Regions from separate parts of the Ureibacillus sp. FSL W8-0352 genome, predicted to be linked through region 1. Evidence: predicted binding sites of a transcription regulator. Region 1 holds the regulator's gene; each other region holds the start of a gene.

The links. The regulator LexA, encoded in region 1, represses DNA repair genes until DNA is damaged. The targets are predictions, from matches to a motif close to CGAACATATGTTCG.
Region 2: NST98_RS15240 (Y-family DNA polymerase) is a predicted target of LexA. The motif match lies at 1,770-1,783, and genes of this name have one in related genera.
Region 3: uvrB (excinuclease ABC subunit UvrB) is a predicted target of LexA. The motif match lies at 1,600-1,613, and genes of this name have one in related genera.

Annotation. Positions count from the first base shown of each region.
Region 1 is NZ_JBBOQT010000001.1:258,269-261,559, reverse strand. It holds gene NST98_RS01320 (YneB family resolvase-like protein) at 1-656, opposite strand, end outside; gene yneA (cell division suppressor protein YneA) at 643-984, opposite strand; gene lexA (transcriptional repressor LexA) at 1,152-1,769, shown strand; gene NST98_RS01305 (gamma-glutamyl-gamma-aminobutyrate hydrolase family protein) at 1,821-2,525, opposite strand; gene NST98_RS01300 (hypothetical protein) at 2,887-3,132, opposite strand.
Region 2 is NZ_JBBOQT010000001.1:3,017,217-3,020,507, forward strand. It holds gene NST98_RS15230 (hypothetical protein) at 1-441, shown strand, start outside; gene NST98_RS15235 (hypothetical protein) at 1,002-1,685, opposite strand; gene NST98_RS15240 (Y-family DNA polymerase) at 1,816-3,114, shown strand.
Region 3 is NZ_JBBOQT010000001.1:3,311,656-3,314,946, reverse strand. It holds gene uvrB (excinuclease ABC subunit UvrB) at 1-1,528, opposite strand, end outside; gene NST98_RS16570 (hypothetical protein) at 2,073-2,405, opposite strand; gene NST98_RS16565 (IDEAL domain-containing protein) at 2,750-2,986, opposite strand.

The DNA.
Region 1 (3,291 bases):
TAATCTTCGAGTCTTTCTTTATATTCCATATATCTGCGATGAACAGTTGCTTTACTTACCTCATATCCTAAACCTCTCAAAATTGAAGCAATTTCTTGGAATGTTAACCCCTTTTCCCGTAAATTGACAACTTCTTCAATCGGAACATCAATCCGTTCTCTCCCTTCACGTTTATGTTTATTTTTAAAATTCCGTTCAGGGCGATATCCGTTTTCCACTGCTCGACGCATTCCTCGTTTTATTTTGGCATTATGTATTTTCCGCTGATATTCTTCAACAATAGCTAAAATTTCTAACAGCATCGTATCCATTTCATTCATTGTTAATGGACCGGCATCATTAAGAGAAAATATTTCTATATCGCTTTTTTTTAGCAAATGCAATACTGCAACGCGGGCATGTCCACGGCCTAAACGCGTTTCATCTTGAACGAAAACACTTCCAATATTGTGTTCCACAATATAATCCATCATTTCGAGCAACCCTTCTCGGTTTACATCATATCCGCTATGTTGATCTTCGAAAATATTGACTACTTGAAACCCTAATTGTTGGGCATAGATTGAGAGTTCCTCTTTTTGTCGTTCTAATGAAGTTTCTTGCTCGTTTTTTTCAGTGCTTACCCTTGCATATATAACCGCTTTATTTTCTTTCATTGTCTTTTACAGCTACCTTTATTGATTGAATTTCTTCTTCATTCATCGCAATATAGATTGCATCTTTCGGAATAGGAATCATTAATGTCTCACCTGCAATGATATAATCAACGTTGATGTTGTTTTCCTTCGCTACTGTTCGAATCCATTCCTCCGTCGTCATATATCCTTTATAGCGCTCTGCTAATGTCCAAAGCGTATCGCCTTCTTTAATTGTAATTTGTTCAAACGTCATATCTCCATCATCTGTAATGAAAATATAAGCAATAATGAGTAATGTTACAATAGATAGAATTTTAATATAATGATTCTTCTCTAACCAACTCATTTTCCGTTCCCCTTTTCTCGAATGTTTGTTCGGAATATCTGTTCTTAATATAATACGAACGTACGTTTTTGTCAATAGGTTTTTCGAACTTGTGTTTGCATTGTTCGAGATGTGCTGTTATACTATATGTAAAATATGTAAAACTATTCACATTAGAGGTGACCAACATGGAGAAATTATCAAAAAGACAAAAGGATATTTTAGAATTTATAAAAGAGGAAGTTCGAGCAAAAGGGTATCCTCCATCCGTTCGCGAAATAGGTGAAGCAGTTGGGCTTGCCTCTAGCTCAACAGTACACGGTCACCTTACGCGCCTAGAACAAAAAGGATATATTCGGAGAGATCCTACTAAACCTCGAGCAATAGAAATATTGGATAGTGACGAAGTGGTTCAAAAACAGCCAGTTGTCCATGTGCCATTAGTCGGTAGAGTAACTGCTGGTAGTCCAATTACAGCGATTGAAAATATAGAAGAATATTTTCCGCTACCTGCTACATACGGAACAAGTGAAGATCAGCTGTTCATGCTAGAAGTAATGGGAGATTCGATGATTGAAGCCGGTATTTTAGATGGAGATTACGTCGTTGTGAAAAAGGCATCTACTGCAAACAACGGAGAAATTGTAGTTGCCATGACGGAAGAAAATGAAGCGACTGTGAAACGATTTTATAAAGAAAAGAATTATTTCCGCTTACAACCTGAAAACTCTTCTATGGAACCAATCATTGTCGATAATGTCACGATTTTAGGAATTGTAGTTGGTTTATATAGAAAATTTCATTAATTACTAGAAAAACTCGCAAACTATTCATCTGAATGCGAGTTTTCTTCATTATTATTCTTTTGTACAAGCAGCAACAAATGCTTTGAATAATTTTATTGCTCCTTCCTCACCATTAAAAGCCAGCTCTTCTGGATGCCATTGAACACCGATGCAAAATGGTGAAGTTTTATGTTCTACCGCTTCCACGATACCGTCGCTAGCCACTCCGACAATTGTCAGGTCTTCTGCAATTTCTTTTACAGCTTGATGATGGAAGGAATTCACTGCTATTTTTGTGGAGCTTACAACTTGCTGCAATTTACACTTATCTTGAAGATGAACAAAATGGGATGTTTCGGAACGATGAGAATTTTGGGTATGCAGAAGAATTTCTTTTTCATTTTGTGAGTAAATATCTTGGATAATTGTCCCACCTAGCGCTACGTTTAACACTTGCAATCCACGGCAAATTGCAAGAATCGGGATATTTCGTTGAAGTGCAATCTTTGTCCATTGAATTTCCCTTTCGTCACGCTTTGTTACAACTCTCCCCAATTTTGGAAGCGGTTCTTCACCAAAAAAAATGGGATTGATATCTCCTCCTCCTGTGAGCAATAATCCATCGATTTTATTTATCAATTGTTCTCCATCTTCTTCTGAAATATAAGGAAGGCAAATTGGAATTCCACCTGCATTGAGAACGGCTTGCACGTATGAATCATTTACCCGATATGTTCCCCCCTCCCAATCCATTGTTATACCTATAATTGGTTTCATATAGTCATCCCCCTTGCCATTATATTATGTAATATATTTTATTATATTTGAATTGTATAGGAATATTTTGGTATTTTTTGAGTATTCATTTTATAGGAGACTCTTTGCATAATTGTGAATCTTTACACAAGCGAAACGAATTATTTGCTCCTGATACTTCATATCTGCGCAAGTGGGCACCCTTTTCGCACAAGAATACTCTATCTACACTAGTGGGCACTCTAAACATGTTGTTTTTTTTATCTGCTCAAGTGGACACCCCTTTTATACACACATGTTGGTATTATTTGCACTTTATTCGCACAAGTGGCTGTTCTATCTACACAAGCAAGTACTCTATTCGCACAAGTGGCTGTTCTATCTACACAAGCGGGTACTCTATCTGCACATGTTGGTACCCTATCAACACAAGCGGATACCTATTCGCACATGTTTCAACTTTATCTACACGAGCGGACACTCTATCTGCACAAGCAAGTACTTTATCCGCACGAGTTGCCACCTTATCTACACAAGCAGACACCCTATCCGCACGAGTTGCCACCTTATCTACACAAGCAGACACTCTATTCGCACATGTTTCAACTTTATCTACACAAGCAGACACTCTATCTGCACATGTTGGTACCCTATCTACACAAGCGGATACCTATCCGCACGAGTTGCCACCTTATCTACACAAGCGGACATTCTATCTGCACAAGTTGGTACCCTATCTACACAAGCAGACACCCTATCCGCACGAGTTGCCACCTTATCTACACAA
Region 2 (3,291 bases), 2.8 Mb from region 1:
AAGTTTGATTTACAGTTTAGATTAAAGGAGTTTGATGAATCGAATTTAAAGGATTTCTTCATTTTATCAAGTTATAAAGGTATACTAACTCCTATTGATTCCAAACTTCTTACTTTAAAGTTACTATTAGAAAAGGAAATTACAAAGCGACTTCTAATTATTATTGAGCTACCTGAATTGTATGCGGATGAACAAGAAATTGAGGAATTATTATTGATACTAAAACAATTAATGAATAGAGGTTGTTATGCGATTATCATCACAATTCTTGATGATGTGGAAGGAAGAAGCAATTTTATTTTAAAAGGTCAAGTGATTAATGAAGCAAGGGTGGAAATGCTAAGATCAAAAGTATTTAATACTATTCCTATTCCAATCGAAAATGAGGATTTTTTGAAAACGAAAGAGTTATTGTTAAGTCTGTGGATAAGGTGGGCATAAAGGGGGAGTTTTTATTAGATTTCAATGATATCCACAGAACACACATTGTAGTACTGTATGTAATTTTAAAATTATTGGAGATTGAATGGGATATTGATTTCACTAAGTTTCCGCCTAATCTTAAAAAATTTTTTGCAGAGTACTGAACGTTTTTTTATGATTCTGCTATAATGAAAATTGAGGTTTCGGTACTCTCCAGTTTTTCGGTATAGTTGAACATGATGGCGAAAAAGCGCGTCAAGCATTGGGTTTCGGTACTCTCCAGTTTTTCGGTATAGTTGAACTTTTATGATGTTGGAGTTCAAAACAGCAATGTTTCGGTACTCACCAGTTTTTCGGTATAGTTGAACAACTTTCTTGATATTCGCCAGTCTCGAACCGTTTCGGTACTCTCCAGTTTTTCGGTATAGTTGAATAATTAACTCAGTTAATTTTCTTAATGATGGGTTTCGGTACTCACCAGTTTTTCGGTATAGTTGAATATTGCTTCCAAAACAAAAGAAGGTACAACCGTTTCGGTACTCTTCAGTCATGATTTCACTTAGTATGATTGTCTGCCTTTAGGAATAGGGTGTCCTCTTGTTCAGATAGCGTGGCAACTTGTTCGGATAACACGTCCGCTTGTTCAGATAGCGCGGCAACTTGTGCGAATAGGGTGTCCGCTTGTTCAGATAGCGTGGCAACTTGTGCGAATAGGGTGTCCACTTGTTCGAATAGCGTGGCAACTTGTGCGGATAACACGTCCTCTTGTTCGGATAGCGTGTCACTTGTTCGAATAGCGCGGCAACTTGTGCGAATAGGGTGTCCGCTTGTTCAGATAGCGCGGCAACTTGTTCGGATAACACGTCCTCTTGTTCAGATAGCGCGGCAACTTGTTCGGATAACACGTCCGCTTGTTCAGATAGCGTGGCAACTTGTGCGAATAGGGTGTCCGCTTGTTCAGATAGCGCGGCAACTTGTTCGGATAACACGTCCACTTGTTCAGATAGCGTGGCAACTTGTGCGAATAGGGTGTCCGCTTGTTCAGATAGCGTGGCAACTTGTTCGGATAACACGTCCTCTTGTTCAGATAGCGTGGCAACTTGTGCGAATAGGGTGTCCTCTTGTTCGAATAGCGCGGCAACTTGTTCGGATAACACGTCCGCTTGTTCAGATAGCGTGGCAACTTGTTCAGATAAAATGTTCCCTTGTGCAGATAACCCCTCAACTTGTCTAAATAGCATGTCCGCTTGTGAAGGTAACATCCTCAATCCAATCCCCAACCTTATCCTTCTATTTCCACATAATCCCACTTGTCGTCTCAATGGTCTCGTTTTAAAATGAGTTATAGAACAAACGTTCCCTTCTTATAATAAAATAGGGAGGTGGCTAAGTATGCGCATAAATACATTCAACTACACGAACTTTAGCCCAGAAGAATTATATCAACATCTCCCAAACCGTTCGATCATTTGCATTGATATGCGTTGCTTTTATGCTAGTTGCATGGCGATGCTTCACAATTTAAATCCAATGGAAGTGCCGATAGCGGTGGTGGGCAATTTTGAGCAAAAGGGCAGTATCGTGCTTGCTGCATCACCACCGATGAAGAAGCGTTTTGGCATCAAAACCGGCTCTCGGCTTTATGAAATACCCAAACATCCAGACATTAAATTGTTCGAACCGAAAATGGAATTTTTCGTGCAAATGTCGATGGAGATTACGAATTTAATTAACCAATTCGTACCGAAAGAAGCGATTCATGTATATAGCATTGATGAAAGTTTTGTTGATTTAACAGGCACGGAAAAACTTTGGGGGCCACCTGAAAAAACTGCCAAATACATTCAAGAAAGAATATATAGCCAGTTTCAAATTCCGAGTGCGGTAGGGATGGGGCCGAATATGCTCATGGCAAAACTAGCTCTTGATTTAGAGGCGAAGAAAACAGAATTTGCTCAATGGACGTATGAAGATGTTCCGAAAAAATTATGGCCTGTGGCACCCCTTTCTGAAATGTGGGGAATTGGCCGCCGCACGGAACGAACGTTAAATAATATGGGCATTTTCAAAGTAGGAGATTTAGCGCAAACCGATTTACAACTGCTGGAAAAGCGCTTCGGTATTTTAGGAAATCAATTGTACTATCACGCTTGGGGAATTGACTTATCCCCTCTTGGTGCGCCACTTGCAGAAGGGCAAATTAGCTTCGGCAAAGGGCAAGTGCTTATGCGGGATTATCGCACACGCAGCGAAATTCTTACCGTCATTTTAGAAATGTGTGAAGATGTGGCGCGGCGAGCAAGGGAAGCGTATCAAGTAGGAAGAACGGTTTCTCTTGGTGTGAATTACAGCAAAGATGCCTTTGGAGGAGGATTTTATCGCTCCCGAACAATCGATGAACCAACGAATGATACGATGAAAATTTATGAAGTATGCAAAGAATTGCTTGATGAGTTTTATGCCGAACGCCCTGTAAGACAACTTGCTATCAGTCTCTCTAAACTTGAAACGGAACGCTCCATGCAATTAAGTTTTTTTGACCAGCAAAAATGGAAAAGGCGAAAACTTGGCGCGGTAATGGATACTTTGCGCTCTAAAATAGGGCCCACTGCTGTGCTTCGTGCGGTTTCTTATACAGAAGCAGGAACGGCCCTTGAGAGAGCTCAACTTCTTGGTGGACATAAGAAATAGAAGGAGGACGCGGCTTGTTGTGTGTATGTCTGAGAAGACGGCGGATTAACTCCTCGGCGAATATAACAAATTGTAGAGGTATGTTCCCTAGCAAGAGGCGGATTATCTCTTCGAACGAAGACAAAAGGAAGAAACTTGCTATGCCCAAACACACCTCCAACGACCTGCAACAAATGG
Region 3 (3,291 bases), 3.1 Mb from region 1:
CCAGCCCTTCTCGCAATAAGTTAATGCCCACAAGCACATCAAAGGTACCTTTTCTCAGTTCACGGATGATTTCAATTCGCTCGAGAGTTTTAATTTCAGAGTGAAGATACTCGACTTTAATTCCCATCTCTTTTAAATAATCCGTTAAATCTTCTGCCATTTTTTTCGTTAATGTGGTTACAAGTACTCGCTCATTCTTCTTCGCGCGTTTTTGAATTTCATCCACTAAATCATCAATTTGTCCTTCAATTGGACGAACGTCAATTGTTGGATCAAGAAGCCCAGTTGGTCGAATAATTTGTTCCACCATTTCGGAACAATGCTCTTTCTCGTATGGGCCAGGAGTTGCGGATACATAAATGGCTTGATGAATATGATTTTCAAACTCTTCAAATTTCAACGGACGGTTATCTAATGCTGAAGGCAGACGAAAACCATAATCTACTAATACTTGTTTCCGTGCTTGGTCACCATTATACATTCCCCGAATTTGTGGTAATGTAACGTGACTTTCATCGATTACGATTAAAAAATCATCAGGGAAGTAGTCAAGCAGCGTATACGGAGTTGCCCCTGGCTCACGCAATGTTAAGTGACGGGAATAGTTTTCAATTCCCGAGCAGAAGCCCATCTCACGCATCATTTCCAAGTCATACTTTGTTCGTTGTTCTAAACGTTGTGCTTCTAACAGTTTTCCTTCCGCTCTAAATTTCTCAAGCTGTTCTTCTAGTTCTTTCTCAATGTTTTCAATGGCCTTTTTCATTTTTTCTTCCCGAGTTACGAAGTGGGAAGCAGGATAAATCGCTACGTGGTTTCGTTCTCCTATAATTTCTCCTGTTAATGCATCTACCTCTCGGATACGATCTACTTCATCACCGAAAAATTCGATGCGAATGCAATGCTCATCTCGGGAGGCTGGGAAAATTTCCACAACATCTCCACGTACTCGGAACGTTCCCCGTTGAAAATTCACATCATTTCTTTCATATTGAACATCTACTAGTCGACGGAGCAGCTGGTTACGCTCAATTTCCATTCCTTTACGAATTGATACGACTAACTCGCGATATTCATCTGGATTACCTAAGCCATAGATGCATGAAACCGATGCGACGATGATGACATCTCTTCTTTCGAACAATGCGCTCGTGGCAGAGTGTCGGAGTTTATCGATTTCGTCGTTGATGCTGGCATCCTTTTCGATGTATGTATCCGATTGAGGCACATACGCTTCCGGTTGATAATAGTCGTAGTAACTAACAAAATACTCTACAGCATTATTCGGAAAAAATTGTTTGAATTCGCTATATAATTGACCGGCTAGTGTTTTATTATGAGCAATGACCAACGTCGGTTTATTAACTTCTTTAATGACATTCGAAATAGTAAAAGTCTTTCCAGTTCCTGTAGCCCCGAGCAAAGTTTGATGCTTTTTCCCTTCTCTGATGCCTTGTACAAGCTTTTCAATCGCTTTTGGCTGATCGCCACTCGGCTTATAAGAAGAATGCAGTTCAAAAGTATCGGCCATAGTCAATCGTCCTTTCCCAATATATCGTATGACTATTTTAGCATATCCAATTGTAAATATCATTCATTTTGCGAACGTATATTCTTAAATCGAGTACACTTAGATAGCATTTTTTGGATGTAATTGTGAATATTATGAATCTCACAACGACTATTTTTCTCACAAACGCACAGGACTGATATACTTTTCCACCTATTTCATTAAATATTTCTCCCTGAAATTTATTGATTTCGTATCGAGTAGGGAATACTCTCTAGACAAATAATCTCCACAGCTTTTATTTTTTGTTCCTTTGTATATTGTCGTTGAGAAAAATAAGAATCAAATACAGCTTCACCAATAGCTGCGTATTTTCAAAACTTTCCTTTAAAGTACTTTTTGAATGTATATTGTTTATTTAATATCAATTCCTTTGGATTTTTATAAAAAGACATAATAAAAAGCCCCCTATTAAGTAGAAATGATTTTTCTCTTTCTACTTAATTGGGAGCACTTCATTTTCTGGACAGCAAGCAGTTAAAAATAGTTCAAATAATAAATAACATTATTTTTTTCTTAAATATAATCCTTCAGTTGTAGTAATCGTCTCAATAAGCTTCCTAGATTTTTCATCTTGATAATATAGAGAAACAATTAATTCATTTACCCAAGCAATCACCTTTAATTCTGGTAAATAGATTATAGTTTGTTCATACCCTCTAAGACTCAGTTTTAAGAGACACGCTAATTCTATGGGGTTATTCACTTGAATAAATAGATAATCCTTAATTTTTTTAAAGGTTGCTGGCTCTTCTAGGTTCTTATCGATTTCAACAATTACCTTGAAAAAAAACACCTCATTCTTGGATATAGTGAATTTGAGAGAAAATACCACCAAACAGAAGAGATGCTTCCTTTTGTTTGGTAGAGCATAATATTTGGTGAACAATAAAAGGCTATCTTCGAAGGAATTATACAAGGCGCGCACCTGTTTTCGGCAAGAAAAGCATCATACGATCCATTCAAACCATCATGGCACGCTCACCATATTTTTAGCCCCAAAGATAGCCCCATTTAGCTCCAAAATCATTCATTTTAAATGCACCAATATTCAATTTGAAAATTTAAGTAAACATTGTTCAAACCTTGATATGCCAATATTTTTTGTTTTTAATAACTAAATATTCCTTCTTTAATGGAATATTTTTGTGCAATAGACGACTTCTCATTTATGGGAAATGCCTAATTCAATGAATCCTGCAATTCAATTAATTCTTCAACATACTTATAAAACGCTTCTTCATTTCTTTCATCCAATGCTTGATCGATGAATTCCCTTAATTGCTCAATACGATGTAATCTTTGTAATCTGTTTAAAAACAGATCTACGTAAATCTCATTTAACAATTTTTCAGAATCGTTTACTACTGGATTTGAACCTGCTGCACTAAAATCTGCGTATGAATTATTTTTATCCATCGACATCACCCCGATTCCTTTTTTCTATTATAAAAAATCAGGGGTTAATTTTCAATATATTTAGAAAAATAAAACTCTCACAGTATAATATTAGGAAATTCTACTTTATTTCCCATTTCATTTAGGTGTGAAAATTACTTATGTGTTGAATATTGCCTCCATCCAACGTTAGAAAAGGGGTAAAAATTAAATTTTGGACGCCAAAAAACGCCCAAAAATAAATTTTGTCAGTTTTTTCTGTATATTCCAAATTTTTATTGATTTTATTCCGTTTTCTCATTATTATGATAATAAGACTATGAAAT